DNA from 2 places in the Listeria sp. MAN/IMW/UF464 genome. Region 2 is predicted to be linked to the other one. Evidence: a T-box and tRNA genes for the amino acid it is inferred to sense, from the RefSeq annotation. Region 2 holds a T-box; the other holds one or more tRNA genes.
The links. The T-box of region 2 lies ahead of ileS (isoleucine--tRNA ligase). A T-box ahead of a tRNA ligase gene usually reads a tRNA of that ligase, here a tRNA-Ile.
Positions count from the first base shown of each region.

Region 1: it has a tRNA-Ile gene. The T-box ahead of ileS (isoleucine--tRNA ligase) is inferred to sense a tRNA for this amino acid. The anticodon was not compared.

Region 1 covers NZ_JBZWZP010000006.1:278-5,042, forward strand. The annotation lists rRNA gene AC4PG0_RS14225 (16S ribosomal RNA) at 1-1,416, shown strand, start outside; tRNA gene AC4PG0_RS14230 (tRNA-Ile) at 1,546-1,619, shown strand; tRNA gene AC4PG0_RS14235 (tRNA-Ala) at 1,666-1,741, shown strand; rRNA gene AC4PG0_RS14240 (23S ribosomal RNA) at 1,914-4,765, shown strand, end outside.
Region 2 covers NZ_JBZWZP010000002.1:289,220-303,447, reverse strand. The annotation lists gene AC4PG0_RS08735 (alpha-mannosidase) at 1-1,274, opposite strand, end outside; gene AC4PG0_RS08730 (alpha-mannosidase) at 1,539-4,637, shown strand; gene cspB (cold-shock protein CspB) at 4,705-4,905, opposite strand; gene AC4PG0_RS08720 (phosphatase PAP2 family protein) at 5,192-5,887, opposite strand; gene dapF (diaminopimelate epimerase) at 5,901-6,890, opposite strand; gene ileS (isoleucine--tRNA ligase) at 7,002-9,767, opposite strand; T-box leader at 9,820-10,053, opposite strand; gene divIVA (septum site-determining protein DivIVA) at 10,050-10,577, opposite strand; gene AC4PG0_RS08700 (transcription repressor NadR) at 10,672-11,193, opposite strand; gene AC4PG0_RS08695 (IscS subfamily cysteine desulfurase) at 11,198-12,304, opposite strand; gene nadB (L-aspartate oxidase) at 12,436-13,890, shown strand; gene nadC (carboxylating nicotinate-nucleotide diphosphorylase) at 13,887-14,228, shown strand, end outside.

The sequences.
Region 1 (4,765 bases), on a different contig from region 2:
CTGTAAGTTGGGGATAACTCCGGGAAACCGGGGCTAATACCGAATGATAGAGTGTGGCGCATGCCACGCTCTTGAAAGATGGTTTCGGCTATCGCTTACAGATGGGCCCGCGGTGCATTAGCTAGTTGGTAGGGTAATGGCCTACCAAGGCAACGATGCATAGCCGACCTGAGAGGGTGATCGGCCACACTGGGACTGAGACACGGCCCAGACTCCTACGGGAGGCAGCAGTAGGGAATCTTCCGCAATGGACGAAAGTCTGACGGAGCAACGCCGCGTGTATGAAGAAGGTTTTCGGATCGTAAAGTACTGTTGTTAGAGAAGAACAAGGATAAGAGTAACTGCTTGTCCCTTGACGGTATCTAACCAGAAAGCCACGGCTAACTACGTGCCAGCAGCCGCGGTAATACGTAGGTGGCAAGCGTTGTCCGGATTTATTGGGCGTAAAGCGCGCGCAGGCGGTCTTTTAAGTCTGATGTGAAAGCCCCCGGCTTAACCGGGGAGGGTCATTGGAAACTGGAAGACTGGAGTGCAGAAGAGGAGAGTGGAATTCCACGTGTAGCGGTGAAATGCGTAGATATGTGGAGGAACACCAGTGGCGAAGGCGACTCTCTGGTCTGTAACTGACGCTGAGGCGCGAAAGCGTGGGGAGCAAACAGGATTAGATACCCTGGTAGTCCACGCCGTAAACGATGAGTGCTAAGTGTTAGGGGGTTTCCGCCCCTTAGTGCTGCAGCTAACGCATTAAGCACTCCGCCTGGGGAGTACGACCGCAAGGTTGAAACTCAAAGGAATTGACGGGGGCCCGCACAAGCGGTGGAGCATGTGGTTTAATTCGAAGCAACGCGAAGAACCTTACCAGGTCTTGACATCCTTTGACCACTCTGGAGACAGAGCTTTCCCTTCGGGGACAAAGTGACAGGTGGTGCATGGTTGTCGTCAGCTCGTGTCGTGAGATGTTGGGTTAAGTCCCGCAACGAGCGCAACCCTTGATTTTAGTTGCCAGCATTTAGTTGGGCACTCTAAAGTGACTGCCGGTGCAAGCCGGAGGAAGGTGGGGATGACGTCAAATCATCATGCCCCTTATGACCTGGGCTACACACGTGCTACAATGGATGGTACAAAGGGTCGCGAAGCCGCGAGGTGGAGCCAATCCCATAAAACCATTCTCAGTTCGGATTGTAGGCTGCAACTCGCCTACATGAAGCCGGAATCGCTAGTAATCGTGGATCAGCATGCCACGGTGAATACGTTCCCGGGCCTTGTACACACCGCCCGTCACACCACGAGAGTTTGTAACACCCGAAGTCGGTAGGGTAACCTTTATGGAGCCAGCCGCCGAAGGTGGGACAGATAATTGGGGTGAAGTCGTAACAAGGTAGCCGTATCGGAAGGTGCGGCTGGATCACCTCCTTTCTAAGGAAAAGGAAACCTGTGAGTTTTCGTTCTTCTCTATTTGTTCAGTTTTGAGAGGTCACTCTCTTGTATGTCAGATAAAGTACGCAAGGCAACATGCTTGGAGCATAGCGCCACTACATTTTTGACGGGCCTATAGCTCAGCTGGTTAGAGCGCACGCCTGATAAGCGTGAGGTCGATGGTTCGAGTCCATTTAGGCCCACTTTTTCTTTCTGACACGAAGAAAACATCCAATTTAATTCCTTTTAGGGGCCTTAGCTCAGCTGGGAGAGCGCCTGCTTTGCACGCAGGAGGTCAGCGGTTCGATCCCGCTAGGCTCCACCAAAATTGTTCTTTGAAAACTAGATAAGAAAGTTAGTAAAGTTAGCATAGATAATTTATTATTTATGACACAAGTAACCGAGAATCATCTGAAAGTGAATCTTTCATCTGATAGGAAGTATCATCGCTGATACGGAACATCAGAAAAACAACCTTTACTTCGTAGAAGTAAATTGGTTAAGTTAGAAAGGGCGCACGGTGGATGCCTTGGCACTAGGAGCCGAAGAAGGACGGGACTAACACCGATATGCTTTGGGGAGCTGTACGTAAGCGTTGATCCAGAGATTTCCGAATGGGGGAACCCACTATCTTTAGTCGGATAGTATCCTTACGTGAATACATAGCGTGAGGAAGGCAGACCCAGGGAACTGAAACATCTAAGTACCTGGAGGAAGAGAAAGAAAAATCGATTTCCTGAGTAGCGGCGAGCGAAACGGAAAGAGCCCAAACCAAGAAGCTTGCTTCTTGGGGTTGTAGGACACTCTATACGGAGTTACAAAAGAAAGTTATAAATGAAGCGGTCTGGAAAGGCCCGCCAAAGACGGTAACAGCCCGGTAGTTGAAATGGCTTTCCCTCCAGAGTGGATCCTGAGTACGGCGGAACACGTGAAATTCCGTCGGAATCCGGGAGGACCATCTCCCAAGGCTAAATACTCCCTAGTGACCGATAGTGAACCAGTACCGTGAGGGAAAGGTGAAAAGCACCCCGGAAGGGGAGTGAAACAGTTCCTGAAACCGTGTGCCTACAAGTAGTTAGAGCCCGTTAATGGGTGATAGCGTGCCTTTTGTAGAATGAACCGGCGAGTTACGATTTGTTGCAAGGTTAAGCGGAAAAAGCGGAGCCGTAGCGAAAGCGAGTCTGAATAGGGCGCATAAGTAACAGGTCGTAGACCCGAAACCAGGTGATCTACCCATGTCCAGGATGAAGGTAAGGTAATACTTACTGGAGGTCCGAACCCACGCACGTTGAAAAGTGCGGGGATGAGGTGTGGGTAGCGGAGAAATTCCAATCGAACTTGGAGATAGCTGGTTCTCTCCGAAATAGCTTTAGGGCTAGCCTCGAGGTAAAGAGTCATGGAGGTAGAGCACTGTTTGGACTAGGGGCCCTTCTCGGGTTACCGAATTCAGATAAACTCCGAATGCCATGTACTTATACTCGGGAGTCAGACTGCGAGTGATAAGATCCGTAGTCGAAAGGGAAACAGCCCAGACCACCAGTTAAGGTCCCCAAATATATGTTAAGTGGAAAAGGATGTGGGGTTGCTTAGACAACCAGGATGTTGGCTTAGAAGCAGCCACCATTGAAAGAGTGCGTAATAGCTCACTGGTCGAGTGACCCCGCGCCGAAAATGTACCGGGGCTAAACATATTACCGAAACTGTGGATGAACCTCTTCGGAGGTTCGTGGTAGGAGAGCGTTCTAAGGGCGGTGAAGTCAGACCGGAAGGACTGGTGGAGCGCTTAGAAGTGAGAATGCCGGTATGAGTAGCGAAAGAAGGGTGAGAATCCCTTCCACCGAATATCTAAGGTTTCCTGAGGAAGGCTCGTCCGCTCAGGGTTAGTCGGGACCTAAGCCGAGGCCGATAGGCGTAGGCGATGGACAACAGGTAGAGATTCCTGTACCAGTGCTAATTGTTTAACCGATGGGGTGACACAGAAGGATAGGGAATCGCACGAATGGAAATGTGCGTCCAAGCAGTGAGTGTGAGAAGTAGGCAAATCCGCTTCTTGCGAAGCATGAGCTGTGATGGGGAAGGAAATTAAGTACGGAAGTTCCTGATTTCACGCTGTCAAGAAAAGCCTCTAGGAAGAGTAGTACTGCCCGTACCGCAAACCGACACAGGTAGATGAGGAGAGAATCCTAAGGTGAGCGAGAGAACTCTCGTTAAGGAACTCGGCAAAATGACCCCGTAACTTCGGGAGAAGGGGTGCTCTATTAGGGTGCAAGCCCGAGAGAGCCGCAGTGAATAGGCCCAGGCGACTGTTTAGCAAAAACACAGGTCTCTGCAAAACCGTAAGGTGACGTATAGGGGCTGACGCCTGCCCGGTGCTGGAAGGTTAAGAGGAGTGCTTAGCTTCGGCGAAGGTACGAATTGAAGCCCCAGTAAACGGCGGCCGTAACTATAACGGTCCTAAGGTAGCGAAATTCCTTGTCGGGTAAGTTCCGACCCGCACGAAAGGCGCAACGATCTGGGCACTGTCTCAACGAGAGACTCGGTGAAATTATAGTACCTGTGAAGATGCAGGTTACCCGCGACAGGACGGAAAGACCCCGTGGAGCTTTACTGCAACCTGATATGGAATGTTTGTACCGCTTGTACAGGATAGGTAGGAGCCGAAGAGACGTGTGCGCTAGCATACGAGGAGGCAATGGTGGGATACTACCCTGGCTGTATGACCATTCTAACCCGCCACGCTAAGCGCGTGGGGAGACAGTGTCAGGTGGGCAGTTTGACTGGGGCGGTCGCCTCCTAAAGAGTAACGGAGGCGCCCAAAGGTTCCCTCAGAATGGATGGAAATCATTCGCAGAGTGTAAAGGCACAAGGGAGCTTGACTGCGAGACTGACAAGTCGAGCAGGGACGAAAGTCGGGCTTAGTGATCCGGTGGTTCCGCATGGAAGGGCCATCGCTCAACGGATAAAAGCTACCCCGGGGATAACAGGCTTATCTCCCCCAAGAGTCCACATCGACGGGGAGGTTTGGCACCTCGATGTCGGCTCGTCGCATCCTGGGGCTGTAGTCGGTCCCAAGGGTTGGGCTGTTCGCCCATTAAAGCGGCACGCGAGCTGGGTTCAGAACGTCGTGAGACAGTTCGGTCCCTATCCGTCGCGGGCGCAGGAAATTTGAGAGGAGCTGTCCTTAGTACGAGAGGACCGGGATGGACACACCGCTGGTGTACCAGTTGTTCCGCCAGGAGCATCGCTGGGTAGCTATGTGTGGCAGGGATAAACGCTGAAAGCATCTAAGCGTGAAGCCCCCCTCAAGATGAGATTTCCCATTTCTTCGGAAAGTAAGATCCCTGAAAGA
Region 2 (14,228 bases):
TGAACCGCGTCTGTTTCAAGTTCAAGTTCGACAGTTCTAGTTGCTTCTACCCCACCTGCATGGAAAACCGTAATTGGAATACCCGCATCATTCGTTACGATTTGTTCCGTTATTTTACGTGCGGCGTTTTGAATAATCGCCATAGTTGTTTGTTCTACTTTTTCAAAACGAGCTTCCATTTCGCGGTGCACTTCATCCAAACTACATCCTGTAATGCTGTCATGGATTTGATTTTCCATGAGTAATTTCCAAGCAAAAGCCAGATATTCATGCGGATAACTAACACCAGCTTCTGTTGCCATTACCGAAATCGGTTCAGCTAAACGCTCTAATAAACGTTCAATTTTAGCATTGGCTTGCTTCAAATAAATACGCGATGAAGCTGTATTAGCAAGCGTTGACCAACCATCCGATTGTTGGCTTGTTAATTCTCCGTGAACTGTTTGTAATTTTTCAGGTTCAAGCCCAGCCTTGACAGCATCTTGGTATTTTTCAAAATGACTATGAATAAAATCAATCTCTGGATATAGTTCCCGCGCTACTTCAAGAGCTTCTGCTAAATCTGTTTGGACAGGCTGGTGATCGCAACCATTCATAAATAACCATTCATCTGTTGATGCAAATCGTTCCACGTCTGCCAATTTTTTATCCCAGAAAATTTTTGCTGCTTCTTTATCAGTTGGAATTTCATTACCATTGGAATACCAATTAGCGAGTAAAATTCCTAAAACTTTCGAACCGTCCGGGCTTTCCCAGAACATCTCTGAATATTTCGAGGCAAAAGCACTATCAAATACTTGGTTATTAAAGCCAGTTGGGTTAACACCTCGTCCAAAAACAACCGTGTCAAAACCAGCTTGACGCATTAATTGCGGCACTTGACCATATAAACCAAACGTATCCGGAAAATAACCAATTTTTTCCGCTTGACCGAATTCTTCCGCCATTTCTAAACCATATTGCAAATTACGAATATTCGCTTCTCCACTCGTCAAAAAAGCATCTTGTAACATATACCAAGGTCCGATTCGTAATTTTCCATCAGCAACCAGTTGTTTCATTTTTTCTCTTTTAGCAGGTTTTACAGCTAAATAATCTTCTAACATAATCATTTGTCCATCCATATGAAAATGATTAAAACCAGCTTCTTTATCAAGTAAATCTTCTACTTCATCCATAAGTGTAACGAGCCTAAATCTTAAGCTTTCCAGTGGTAAAAACCATTCTCTGTCCCAATGAGAATGCGATATAATATGCGCTTTCTTTCTAGTCATTTTGCCCCTCCAAATATCCTTTTTGTATTCGCTTTCAAGCTAAGTATAGTAAGGGCTAAAGCGAATTGCAATGCTACGCCAAAAACTACTATGAATAATCCATTTTCCCTTGATTTGTCCATTTCAAAAAAGCTTATTCCTTACCGCTCTAAAGATGAGAAAAACGCCCCTGCCAAATTCCCTTCAAAAGCCAAATTGACTTCTTTTCCCGCTATGATATATTGAAACCGTTCTAGACAAAAAAGAAAGGATTTGAGTATATAGATGTTTTTCACAAAAGATAAATTACGCGGTAGACTAGATGAAGTCGCCCTTTACCGCTATGAGAAAACGCATCCGATTCAGAAGTTCCAAGCAGCTGAGGATATGGACGGAAACATTGCAGCGCGTCCTCAAACTGTCATCTATGATAACGAATTAACTACTGGAGAAAACTGGGCCGGCCGCGATCGCTACGTCTGGTTAAAAACAACGATTACCTTCCCCAGTGCCAAACAAGGTACTCGCTTAATCGGTTACTTTGATTTTGGTAATACTGGCGATGGTCATAATTCTGGCTTTGAATCCTTATTATTCGTAAACGGCGAACCATTCCAAGGCGTCGATCAAAATCACCAAGAAGTTCTTTTTCCAGATAGTTTTGCCGGAAAAACGACCGAACTTGTCTTTCGTTTATGGTCTGGTCTTGAAGGAGGCGGCGTTCCTTCCATCCAAACACATCAGTTAAAAGAAGCATTTATTGGTTATTTAAACCTCGTGATTGACGATTTATATTTTACAAGTAAAGCTACCTTAAAAACACTCGATCAACTGGAAGAAAATAATCCGACGCATGCTCCCCTGCTTCAAGCTATTAACCGCGCTTACCTAGCGATTGATTGGGGAACACCAGGCTCTAACCAAAATCTTTCCTCCATGGAAAACGCCAACCAAATCTTGCAAGCAGCAATAAAAGAAATGCCGAAAAACTTTCCTATCAAAGTAGCAGCAGTTGGGCATACCCACATCGATGTAGCATGGCTATGGCGTTTAAAACATACCCGCGAAAAAGCAGCACGATCATTCTCGACCGTGCTCCATTTAATGGAAGATTATCCTGAATACTTATTTTTGCAATCACAGCCCCAACTGTACGCCTACATTAAAGAAGATTATCCAGAAATTTATGCCAAAATTAAAGCTAAAATCGAGGAAGGCAACTGGGAAGCTGATGGCGGAATGTGGCTTGAAGCCGATTGTAATATCCCTAGCGGAGAATCACTCGTCAGACAAATGCTCTACGGTCAGAAATTTTTACGCGAAGAGTTTGGCAAACCTTCTAGTTTTCTATGGTTACCTGATGTATTTGGTTATAGCTGGGCCTTGCCGCAAATTCTCCGTAAATCAGGCATCAAAACTTTTATGACGACTAAAATTAGTTGGAATCAATATAACCGAATGCCGCATGATACGTTCCAGTGGCGCGGTATTGACGGAACGGAAATCCTAACTCACTTCATCACTGCACCAGAAAAAAACAGCCGAATTTCTACTTATAACGGTAAAATGACCGCGCGTGAACTGGTGGGACTTTGGGATAAATATCAAGATAAAGAAATAAACCAAGAATTATTACTTGCTTATGGTTACGGCGATGGAGGTGGCGGGGTAAATCGCGAAATGCTCGAGATGCGTCGCCGCTATGATAAAATGCCAGGAATCCCTGAAGTAAAACCAAAAAGCGCTACCGATTATTTCGATGATTTACATGAAACGATTCAGAGCACTGATCAATATGTCCACACTTGGAACGGGGAACTTTACTTTGAATACCACCGCGGAACTTATACCAGCCAAGCCTTCACGAAAAAAATGAACCGTAAAATCGAGCTTGGTTTAAGAAATAGCGAATGGCTTTCTGTTTTAGCGAACTTAAAAGAAGGAACTACTTATCCGACCGAAAAATTAGCGAACATTTGGCAGATATTACTTCGAAATCAATTTCACGATATTATTCCTGGCTCTTCCATCAAAGAAGTATATGATGATGCGCTAATTGAGTACACTGAAGCACTCACCGAAAACAATACGATTATCTCTAAACAACTGGAAAAACTAACCCAGCAGGCTTCTGAAAAAATAACGCTATGGAATAGTTCCACTTGGAATCGTCCACGCTATATCGAAATCAAAGCCGATAATCCTGCTAGCAACTTAGCCTTTTATGATCAAAAAAATAAGCCACTCCCTGCACAAAAATTAGCAAATGGCGCGTGGCTCATCCAGCACCATCACTTGCCAGCGCTCGGTGCCACAAGTATTTCCGTTAAAGAAACAACAAGTGAGCTAACAAAATCGCCTTTCACTTACAAAGACAAGCAATTAGAAACACCCTATTATCAAATAGCTTGGAACGAAAACGGCCAATTTACATCCATTTTTGACAAAAAAAATAACCGCCAAGTATTAGCAGAAAACGCGAGGGGGAATGTATTTCAATTATTTGAAGATAAGCCGATGTGGCATGATGCTTGGGATATTGATCTATTTTACCAAGAAAAACAAAAGGAAATTACCGCTTTAGACTCTTTTGAAGTAATCAATAATGGACCACTTGAACTCACTATCAAACAGGTGCTTCACTCAGAGAAATCACAAATTACGCAGTGGATTCATTTTTACCATGAGAGCCCTGAAATCAGATTTGAAACAGAAGTGGATTGGCGTGACCGTAACCAGTTGCTGAAAGTCGCTTTCCCTGTTTCCGTTCATGCCAGTGAAGCTAGTTATGATATTCAATTTGGTAATGTAAAACGACCGACACACTGGAACACAAGCTGGGATTATGCTCGTTTTGAAACAGTTGGACATCAGTGGGCCGATCTTTCCGAGAAAAATTACGGGGTTAGTTTGCTAAATGATTCCAAATACGGCTATGATATTAAAGACTCGACGATTCGACTAACCTTACTCAAAGCAGCTGGATATCCTGACCCAGAAGCAGATTTAGGTCTTCACCAGTTCACGTATTCACTTTTTCCACATCAAGGAGATTTCTTAGACGGAGAAACAGTCCAAACTGCTTGGGAATTAAACAACCCGATTTTCACATCTAACGGAGAAATTGAACCATTCTCGCTTTTCCAAGTTACTAATCCTTATGTGATGATTGATAGCGTCAAACAAGCTGAGGACGGTAATGGTCTTATCATCCGGCTGCATGAATTCGCAGGCACACACGGCGAAGTGACGCTAACTAGCGATTATGCTATTACTTCCATCACAGAATGTAACTTACTGGAGGAAAACGAAACAACACTTGAAACCACAACATTTGCCATTACTCCGTTTGAAATTAAAACTTACCGAATTTATCTAAAATAAAAAAACACGCAGCAAGGCTTCTCCCTAAGAAGTCCGCTGCGTGTTTTATTAGTTTAACGTGATCAGATTAAAGTTTAGTAACTTTTTCTGCTTGTGGGCCACGTTGACCTTCAACGATTTCAAATTCAACGCTTTGACCTTCGTCTAAAGTTTTGAATCCTTCACCTTCGATAGCGCTGAAGTGTACGAATACATCATCTCCGCCTTCTACTTCGATGAAACCGAAACCTTTTTCACTATTAAACCATTTAACTGTACCTGTTTGCATATTTCACAAACCTCCAAAAATTTTCTTAATATGTTTCTTTTACTAACGAAAAAGATGTTAACAACAAGCTAATCATTTTTTCAATTACAAAATTCACATATTAGCAAAGATACTCATTTACATCAATATCCTTGCTAATACATAAATATACTTCCTGCAACACTTATATATTAACGCCAACGGACAAATAAATCAAGTGAAAAAGTCGCACGGTTACAAAATAGAGTATTCAGTTTATTAACTAAAAAACCCTGCTATAAGTCAATTCTTATAACAAGGTTTTCTATTAATCGACAATACTTTTATCTTTAATACGCCATTTCACAAGTAAATTATGTAACGGTTTACGCACTAAGAAATAAACGCCTAAAGAAATGAGTACAGAAGCCGTACCAAGTAAAAATCCGCCCAGTACATCTGTTGGGAAATGCACGCCTAAATAAACACGTGTATACATTACAAACAAGATAAATCCATAGCCGATAATTCCGATAACGATTTTTTGCCACATTTTTGGCACTGTGAAAATTAAGAACATCGCTGCAAGTCCATAGAAAACCGCCGTAGCAGTCGCATGTCCACTAGGAAAACTAAAACCTGACTCATCTATTAACCAGTTAACGCTATCTGGACGTGTACGAGCAACTAATGTTTTCAAGACTAGATTAAGGACAACACCACAAGCAAGCATCGTTCCTCCAAACCATAGTCCAACAACAAATTTTCGTAAAAAGAATAGGATAAGAACAACAACAATAGTTAAAATAATAGTTGTTTCTGCACTACCTAAATTGGTCACTAGTTTAACGATAGCTGTTTTATCAGGTTGAATCCCGCCGCGAATCTTTTCAATCCAGCTTAGATCAAAACGTGCTACCCAGTTACTTTCTGTCGCAATAGCTGAGGCGATTGTAATAAATAAAATCAGACAAAATCCGCCAATAACGAATAACGGTGTCGCTTTTTTTCGATTTGTATTCATGGTTAACTCCTTTTCATTCGGTTGTTTTTAAAAATTGCTTTACTTCTTTTACAAGCTCTTGATACTGCGCTTGTTCTGGTGTCGCTTCATTTGTAAGTTCAGTAACAGTGTCGCTTTCGTAGCTAACTGACCCCGTGCTAACAAACGTTGCATTACCAATTAATTGTAGCGAAATTTCACCAGCTTCGTCTTTTTTGGCAGTCACTTGTACTCGGCCGCCATCATTATAAACATTAAGTGGTGTTTCAAAAGTATCTTTATCTAACATTTTTTTAATTAAACTACAAGCTGACATCGCTGTCCCGCATGCATTCGTAAAACCTACACCGCGTTCAAATGTCCGCACATAAATCGCATCATCGCTTAAACGTTTCACAAAACTAACATTGACACCATCTGGAAAATAAGGATTTTCGCTGTTTAAATAACTCGCTAAAGTTTCTTGTTTATCCGAATCTAACACAGTTTGGTCCACAAACGTAATCAAGTGTGGATTTGGAACAGACACAGCAGAAAAAGCTAGTTCCGAATCTAGTTCAGGAACGACTTGATTAAATAATTTTTCCACACCGACATTCATTGGTAAACTTTCTGCATTAAATTTAACTGGAGAAATTTCAACTTGGTACGTTGGTATATCAAAACCAAGTGAAGTTGCTTTTTTGACATCCAGTACCGCTTTCATTGTTTCGACTTTTGCTTCTGTTAATGCGTGCTTTTCAAGTAAATAACGAGCTACCGTTCTTAGGCCATTCCCGCACATCGACGCAATTGATCCATCCGAATTAACGACGCGCATTTGGCCAATTGGTCCAGCTTCATTACTTTTTGTGACATATAAAATACCATCTGCCCCACCAAGCGAATGCTCTCTATCACAAAGCTTTATTGCAAAATCAGCACGTTTCGCATCCGACCAATCCATGATTTGATTTTCTTCTTCATCAACTAAGAAAAAATCGTTTTGCGAACCATGTACTTTTGTAAAGTGAATTGTTGCCATTCCTTCAAGCAACCTCCTTTATTTGGAATTACGTCTATAATACCACATCTTAAATTAAAAAAGCTTGGGGAACCTCCTTTTTAAACTACTAGGATTTTCCCCAAGCGAGCATTAAGCTTCGTAGTGTTTTACAACAATATCAGCACAACGGCCACAAAGTGTTGGATGTTTTGGATTTACGCCTACATCTTTTTTCACTACACGGCAACGTTCACAAGTTTCGCCTTCTGCTACAGTAATTTGAACAGCTACTTGATTCGATTTAAATGCGGATTCTGGTGCATTTTCTAAACCTTCCACTAGTTCAAAATCAGAAACGATGAATAGTTGTGCAAAATCGCCTTCTAATGAATCAAACAATGTTTTTGCTTCACCGTCTACATATAGAGTTACTTTTGCAAGCATTGATTTACCGATAAGTTTTTCATTACGAGCGAATTCTAGCGCTTTTTGGACGTTATCACGGATTTGCATGAATGCGTCCCATTTCGCAGTAATTTCTTCACTATCAGCTAATACTTTTACATCTGGTAAATCTTGTAAATGAATACTTTCCGCGCCTTCACCAATCAAGCTATTCCAAACTTCTTCCGTCGTATGCGGTAAAATTGGAGCAAGTAGTTTTGTCAAAGTAACAACTGCTTCATAAAAGACCGTTTGCATAGCGCGACGATCATGACTATCCGCTGCTTCAATGTAAACAACATCTTTGGCAAAGTCCATATAAAATTGGCTTAATTCTACTGTACAGAAATTATTGATTTGGTGGTAAATAGTAGAGAATTCAAACGCTTCATAGCTATCCTTCACATTTTTCACTAAATCGTTTAATTTAATCAGCATGTATTTATCTACTTCACGTAAGTTTTCATAAGAAACACCGTTAGTAGTTGGATTAAAGTCATTGATATTTCCAAGTAAGAAACGCATTGTGTTACGGATTTTACGGTACACTTCGGATACTTGTTTTAAGATTTCATCACTAACACGAACATCAGCTTGATAATCTACAGAAGCAACCCAAAGGCGAACAATATCCGCACCAAGTTGTTTAATTACTTTGCCTGGAAGTAAAGTATTTCCAAGTGATTTACTCATTTTACGACCTTCACCATCAAGTGCAAAACCATGACTTAGCACATTACGATAAGGCGCTTCGCCAGTGATCGCTACAGCTGTTGTTAAAGATGAGTTAAACCAACCACGATATTGGTCAGAGCCTTCCATGTACAAATCAGCCGGACGACTTAATTCTGGACGAGCATTTAATACGGCTTGATGACTTGAACCAGAATCAAACCAAACATCCATAATATCCGTTTCTTTTGTAAATTCGCCATTTGGGCTACCTGGATGTGTAAACCCAGCTGGTAATAAGTCTTTCACATCACGCTCAAACCAAACGTTCGAACCATGCTCACGGAACAGTTCTGAAATATGGTTGATTGTTTCGTCTGTGATAATCGCTTCCCCGTTTTCCGCATAGAAAATAGGTAGTGGAACGCCCCACGCACGTTGACGAGAAATAACCCAGTCGCCGCGGTCGCGAACCATATTGAATAGACGTGTTTCACCCCAAGCAGGAGTCCAGTTAACACCTTTAACAGCAGCGAGTAAATCATCACGGAATGCGTCAATTGAAGCAAACCACTGCGCTGTAGCACGGAAAATAACTGGTTTTTTCGTACGCCAATCATGTGGATAAGAGTGAGTGATGAATTCCATTTTTAGTAATGCGCCCACTTCTTCTAGTTTTTCTGTCACCATTTTATTCGCTGTATCGTAAAATACGCCTTCAAATCCTGGAGCTTCTTCTGTGAATACGCCACGATCATCTAGTGGAGCAAGAATTTCTAAATCGTATTTTTTCCCGATTAAAAAGTCATCTTCCCCGTGTCCAGGAGCCGTATGAACCGCACCAGTACCGGCTTCAGCAGTGGCATGTTCGCCGTTCATTACTAAAGAGTCACGGTCATAGAATGGATGTTTAGTTACAACGCGGTCAAGTTCAGAACCACGAACCGTTTTAACAACTGTCGCATCCTCAAAGCCTAGTTTTTCACGTAAGCTTGGTAAAAGTGCTTCTGCTACAACATATTTTTCACCCGCGGATTCAATTACTACATAATCCAAATCAGGGTTAACAGTAATACCCATGTTTGCAGGAATTGTCCAAGGAGTTGTTGTCCAGATAACGATATTCGTACCTTCATCTAGTACACCTTTTCCGTCTGTTACTTTGAAAGCCACGAAAATCGACGCAGATGTTTTATCTTGATATTCGATTTCTGCTTCCGCAAGCGCAGATTCACTGGAAGGAGACCAATAAACAGGTTTTTTACCTTTGTAAATGTAACCTTTTTTCGCCATTTCACCGAATACTTTGATTTGCTCTGCTTCGTATTCTGGTAAAAGAGTGATGTAAGGATTTTCCCAGTCGCCGTTAATTCCAAGGCGTTTGAAACCTGTACGTTGGCCGTCTACTTGCGTCATTGCATATTCGGCACACAGTTTACGGAATTCAGCGATCGACATTTCTTTTCGTTTAACACCTTTTTTGGCGATAGCTGTCTCGATTGGTAGTCCGTGTGTATCCCAACCAGGAACATACGGGGAACTGAAGCCAGCCATTGATTTATAACGAACGATAATATCTTTGATTGTTTTATTTAACGCATGCCCCATATGAAGCTCTCCGTTTGCGTAGGGAGGGCCATCATGTAAAATATACGTCTTGCGTCCAGCATTTTTTTCTTGAATTTTCTCATATAGCTTTTCTTCTTCCCATTTTGCTTGCCATTCAGGTTCTTTGTTTGGCAAATTTCCACGCATTGGAAAATCTGTTTTTGGCATTAATAACGTATCTTTATATTCCATACTCTCTTCTCCTTTAAAACTTTATTTTTAAACACAAAAAAATCTCTCCCAAAAAAGGGACGAGATTCGCGGTACCACCCTTGTTGACATGCATGTTAATTGCTTGCCCACTTCATTAATGCCATAACGCCGGCTCGCGCTAACACTTACTCAAGCAGTTGCTTTTTCGGGTTAGAACTAAAGAGTGATTTCGATTTTTTAGAGGATAGCTGGTCTCACACCTTGCACCAACTCGCTTTGTATCCTATATCTAAAAAATTTACTTGTCTCTTATAATCGTTTTTAACGTTCTTCTGATTCAGCAGCTTCGACTTCTTTAATAGACGCTAGTTCTGTTGCATCTACATCGTAAGCCATCATTTGCTGCCAGTCTTCACTTTTAATTAAATCCATTTGCGCTTCTACTAACATACGAAGACGCTCGCGGAATACTTTAGATTGGCGTTTTAGGTCTTCAATTTCAATCGCGATTTTACGAGCTTTAGAAAGTGAGTCGCTTAAAATTCGGTCTGCATTTTTTTCAGCTTCACGGATAATAAGTTTTGCTTCTTTTTCAGCGGAAGCTTTCACTTCTTCGGCAGCTGTTTGTGCCACGATTAATGATTTGTTTAATGTTTCTTCAATGTTTGTAAAATGACCTAAACGTTCTTCACTATTATTTAAAGTGTCCTCAATACGCTTTTTCTCTTTGATAACTTGTTCATAATCTTTAATGATTTGATCGAGGAAGTCATTTACTTCGTCTTCGTCATAACCTCTAAAACCACGGGTAAACTCTTTGTTATGTATATCCAGCGGCGATAATGGCATATCTAGCACCTCCATACGACTATTGTTTATAAATACCTAACATACATTCTACCATAGTTACTAGCTTTTTCCTAGAATTTATATTGAAAAATGGTTAGATTAAAAATCCAGCTTTATCTAGCGCCTTAATCGCTTGCTCTAATTGTTCTTTCGTATCTGCTTCAATCGTATGTAAATGGGTTCCGTCCGTTAAACCAGAAAGCATCGTTGCTCCTGTTGTTTGCAATTTCCGCACAAATTTTTCTACATCAAAACGGCTTTTTAAATGTAGTGAAGCGGTGATTTCGCCGTAGATTGGATGATCCACAATTACATCAATAATGGAAACACCGTGATCCACCAAAATATTTAGTTCCTCGGCAGCTTGTTCTTTCGTATGTTTTACAGCGATAACGCGTCTTTCACCTGTATAACTCGTTTCTTTCGCATAAATATAACCTTGTGGAGTAGCCATAATTGGTTCATTGCCAGCTTTTAACAAAGAAATATCTTGAACAATCACTTGGCGGCTAACATTTGTTTTCTGTGCTAATTGATTTCCAGAAATTGGAGCCTCAGCTTCTTTCAGCCATTTTAAAATCATTTGCCTACGCGTATCACCTAATATTTTTTTCATCTTATCACCTTTTTCGTAGTAATTTATCGATTTCTTCTTTAAAAATAATACTATCGTTTAATTCATTTTCTTTTCCAAAAGATAGCCGGATAAAACGGTTTGCTTCTTCTGTTGTTTTTCCAGTAGCGATTAATGTTCTGGACGGGGCTAAATCACGTAAACTACATGCGCTCGTCGTCGAGATTTGAATATCTGCTTCGTTTAAAGCAAGTAAAGCTTCCTGACCTTGCATATTTGGCAAAGTAAGTCCTAAAATAAACGGCGATGTATTTGCTCCACCTTCGACTTTCACCCGCGTTTCTAATGTGTCGCAAATCGCAGCTTTTAGTTTCAAAGCTCTAATCGCTTCTTGCTCTCTATTTTCCATTATATCATAGGCGGCAGTTGTAAAGGCAGCAATAGCTGGAACATTTACCGTCCCCGGTCTAAAGCCAAATTCATGATGTACATCTGGCAAAACTGCCTGCAAAGGAGAATCTGGTTTCATAAAAAGTATTCCCGCCCCTTTTGGCCCATAAATTTTATGCGATGAAATACTAAAACTAGTGACATCACTTAAATCTAAATCAAGTTTTCCAAAAGATTGAACAATATCGGTATGAAAAAAGACACCTGCTTTTTTAGCAATGTGAGCTAGTTCGGCGATTGGTTGAATGGTTCCGATTTCCGAATTAACATGTTGAATAATAATAAGCCCCGTCTCAGTAGAAATCATTTTTTCTAAAGTAGCTGGATTTACTTGCCCAAACGAATCAACTGGTAATGCTTTCATACGACACTTCCCCGCTTGTTCGAGTGCCATTAGTTGCTGCCAAACAGAAGCGTGTTCCAGCGGACTTACGAGCACTTCTTTCTTATCAGTTGTATGGAGTAGCGTTTGGATGGCGATTTGATTACTCTCTGTTCCACCACTCGTAAATAAAATCCCGCGGTTTGGAACTTGTAATAACTCAGCAAAGCTTTCCCGACATTTTTCTAAAAGGGCTGCTGATTTCGTCCCGGCATCGTGCAAACTTTCCGAATTAGCGAAGAATTCTCGCGAGGCATCCATAAAAACTTGTAAGGATGTTTCACTCATTTTCGTAGTTGCTGCATGGTCAAAGTAAATCATCTCTTTATCTCTCCCTTAAAATTTTATACTTGAATTTAGTTTGATTTTGTGTGATTATAGATGACAAGACAACTGTATATTCATTAAGAAGTATACAATTAATCGAACCTACTATGCAAGAGGTGGAAATGATGACAAAAGAACGAGTTATTATCATTGGGAGCGGTATCGCAGGTTGCACTGCTGCCCTCAGATTAATGCAGGACTATGATGTGACAATAATCACAAAATCTCATAAAGAAGAAAGTAACTCGATGCTCGCTCAAGGTGGTGTCGCCGCGGCTATATCAAAAAGCGATACACCAAAAAAACATTTTAGCGATACCTTTCAAGCTGGCTGTTTTCATAATAAAGTTCGCGCTGTAAACCAACTTGTGACTTGTGGCCCGATTGTGATCCAAAAATTAATAAATGAAGGAATGACTTTTGACGAAAAAGATGGCGAACTTTCGCTTGGATTAGAAGGTGCGCACCAACTGCCTCGTATTTTGCATTCAGGAGGAGATCAAACCGGCAAATTCCTTACTACATTTTTGCAAGAAAAATTGACAAAGGTTAACTGGCAAGAGCAAAAAATGGCTATAGAGATTATTAAACATGACGGTAGAGCAATTGGGGTTCACTGTTTAGATAAAGAAAACGAGCTACATACTTATTACGGCGAACATATTATTTTAGCGAGTGGCGGACTTGGACAACTTTTTCCTGTAACCACTAATGCTGCAACTATTTCTGGAGACGGCTTGGCTCTTGCTTACCGAGCTGGTGCGACACTATCCGACATGGAATTTATTCAGTTCCACCCAACCTTACTTTTTCTAAACGGGCGTTGTCATGGCTTAATTTCTGAGGCAGTCCGCGGCGAAGGAGCTACACTTATTCGCGCGGATGGTTCTGCTATTATGGAAACCGTGCATCCACTGGCAGATCTTGCTCCACGTGATGTCGTTGCAGCCACACTTTTTGAAGAAATTGAGCGTGGTAACCAAGTGTTTCTTGATATTACTAAGGTGGCTCATTTTGAGAAGCGATTTCCTGCAATTACAACCAGCTTAGACGAACATCAAGTACCATTTCGCGAAACAAAACGAATTCCAGTTCATCCAGGTGCACATTTTTTAATGGGTGGTGTTCGAACGGATTTGAACGGCAAAACGAATATCCCTCATCTTTACGCCATTGGTGAAGTGGCAAATGCAGGTGTACACGGCGCCAACCGTCTCGCCAGCAACTCCCTTCTTGAAACACTTGTTTTTGGTGAAAAAGTAGCGGAATATATCCACACGCAAAAAACCAACCGAATAATAGCTCCAGAGAATCCCCCCACTTATCAAACAACAACGCCCCATTTACCTGAAAAACATATACTCCAAGAAAAAATTTGGGAAACATTAGGAATTACACGAAAACCTGAGAAAATCACTGAATTTCTCCATTGGTTAGAAACATTTGATTATGCTAACCATACGAGAGAAACAGCTGAAATAAGTCATATGATTATTACCTCAAAATTAATTGCCGAAAGCGCCTTAAAACGAACTGAAAGCCTTGGCGCACATAGAATTTTAAAAGGAGTAACGAAATGAACTCAATACTTATGAATCAAGCAATTCAAGCATTTTTATTAGAAGATATTGGTCAGCATGATTTAAGCTCAGATAGTATTTTCTCCAGTGAAACAATGGGAGAAGGCGTTTTTATTGCGAAGGAAACAGGTATTCTTTGTGGCATCGCTATCCCGCCCAAAGTATATGAAATCCTTGGTGGAAACGTGCATTTTGAAGCCGTAAAAAAAGATGGTGACACAATTAAAAAAGGAGACATTATCGCGACTGTCTCGGCCCCTGTTCGCACTTTACTTTCCGGTGAGCGTGTTATTTTAAATTTAATGCAACGAATGAGCGGTATTGCTACCCAAACCCAT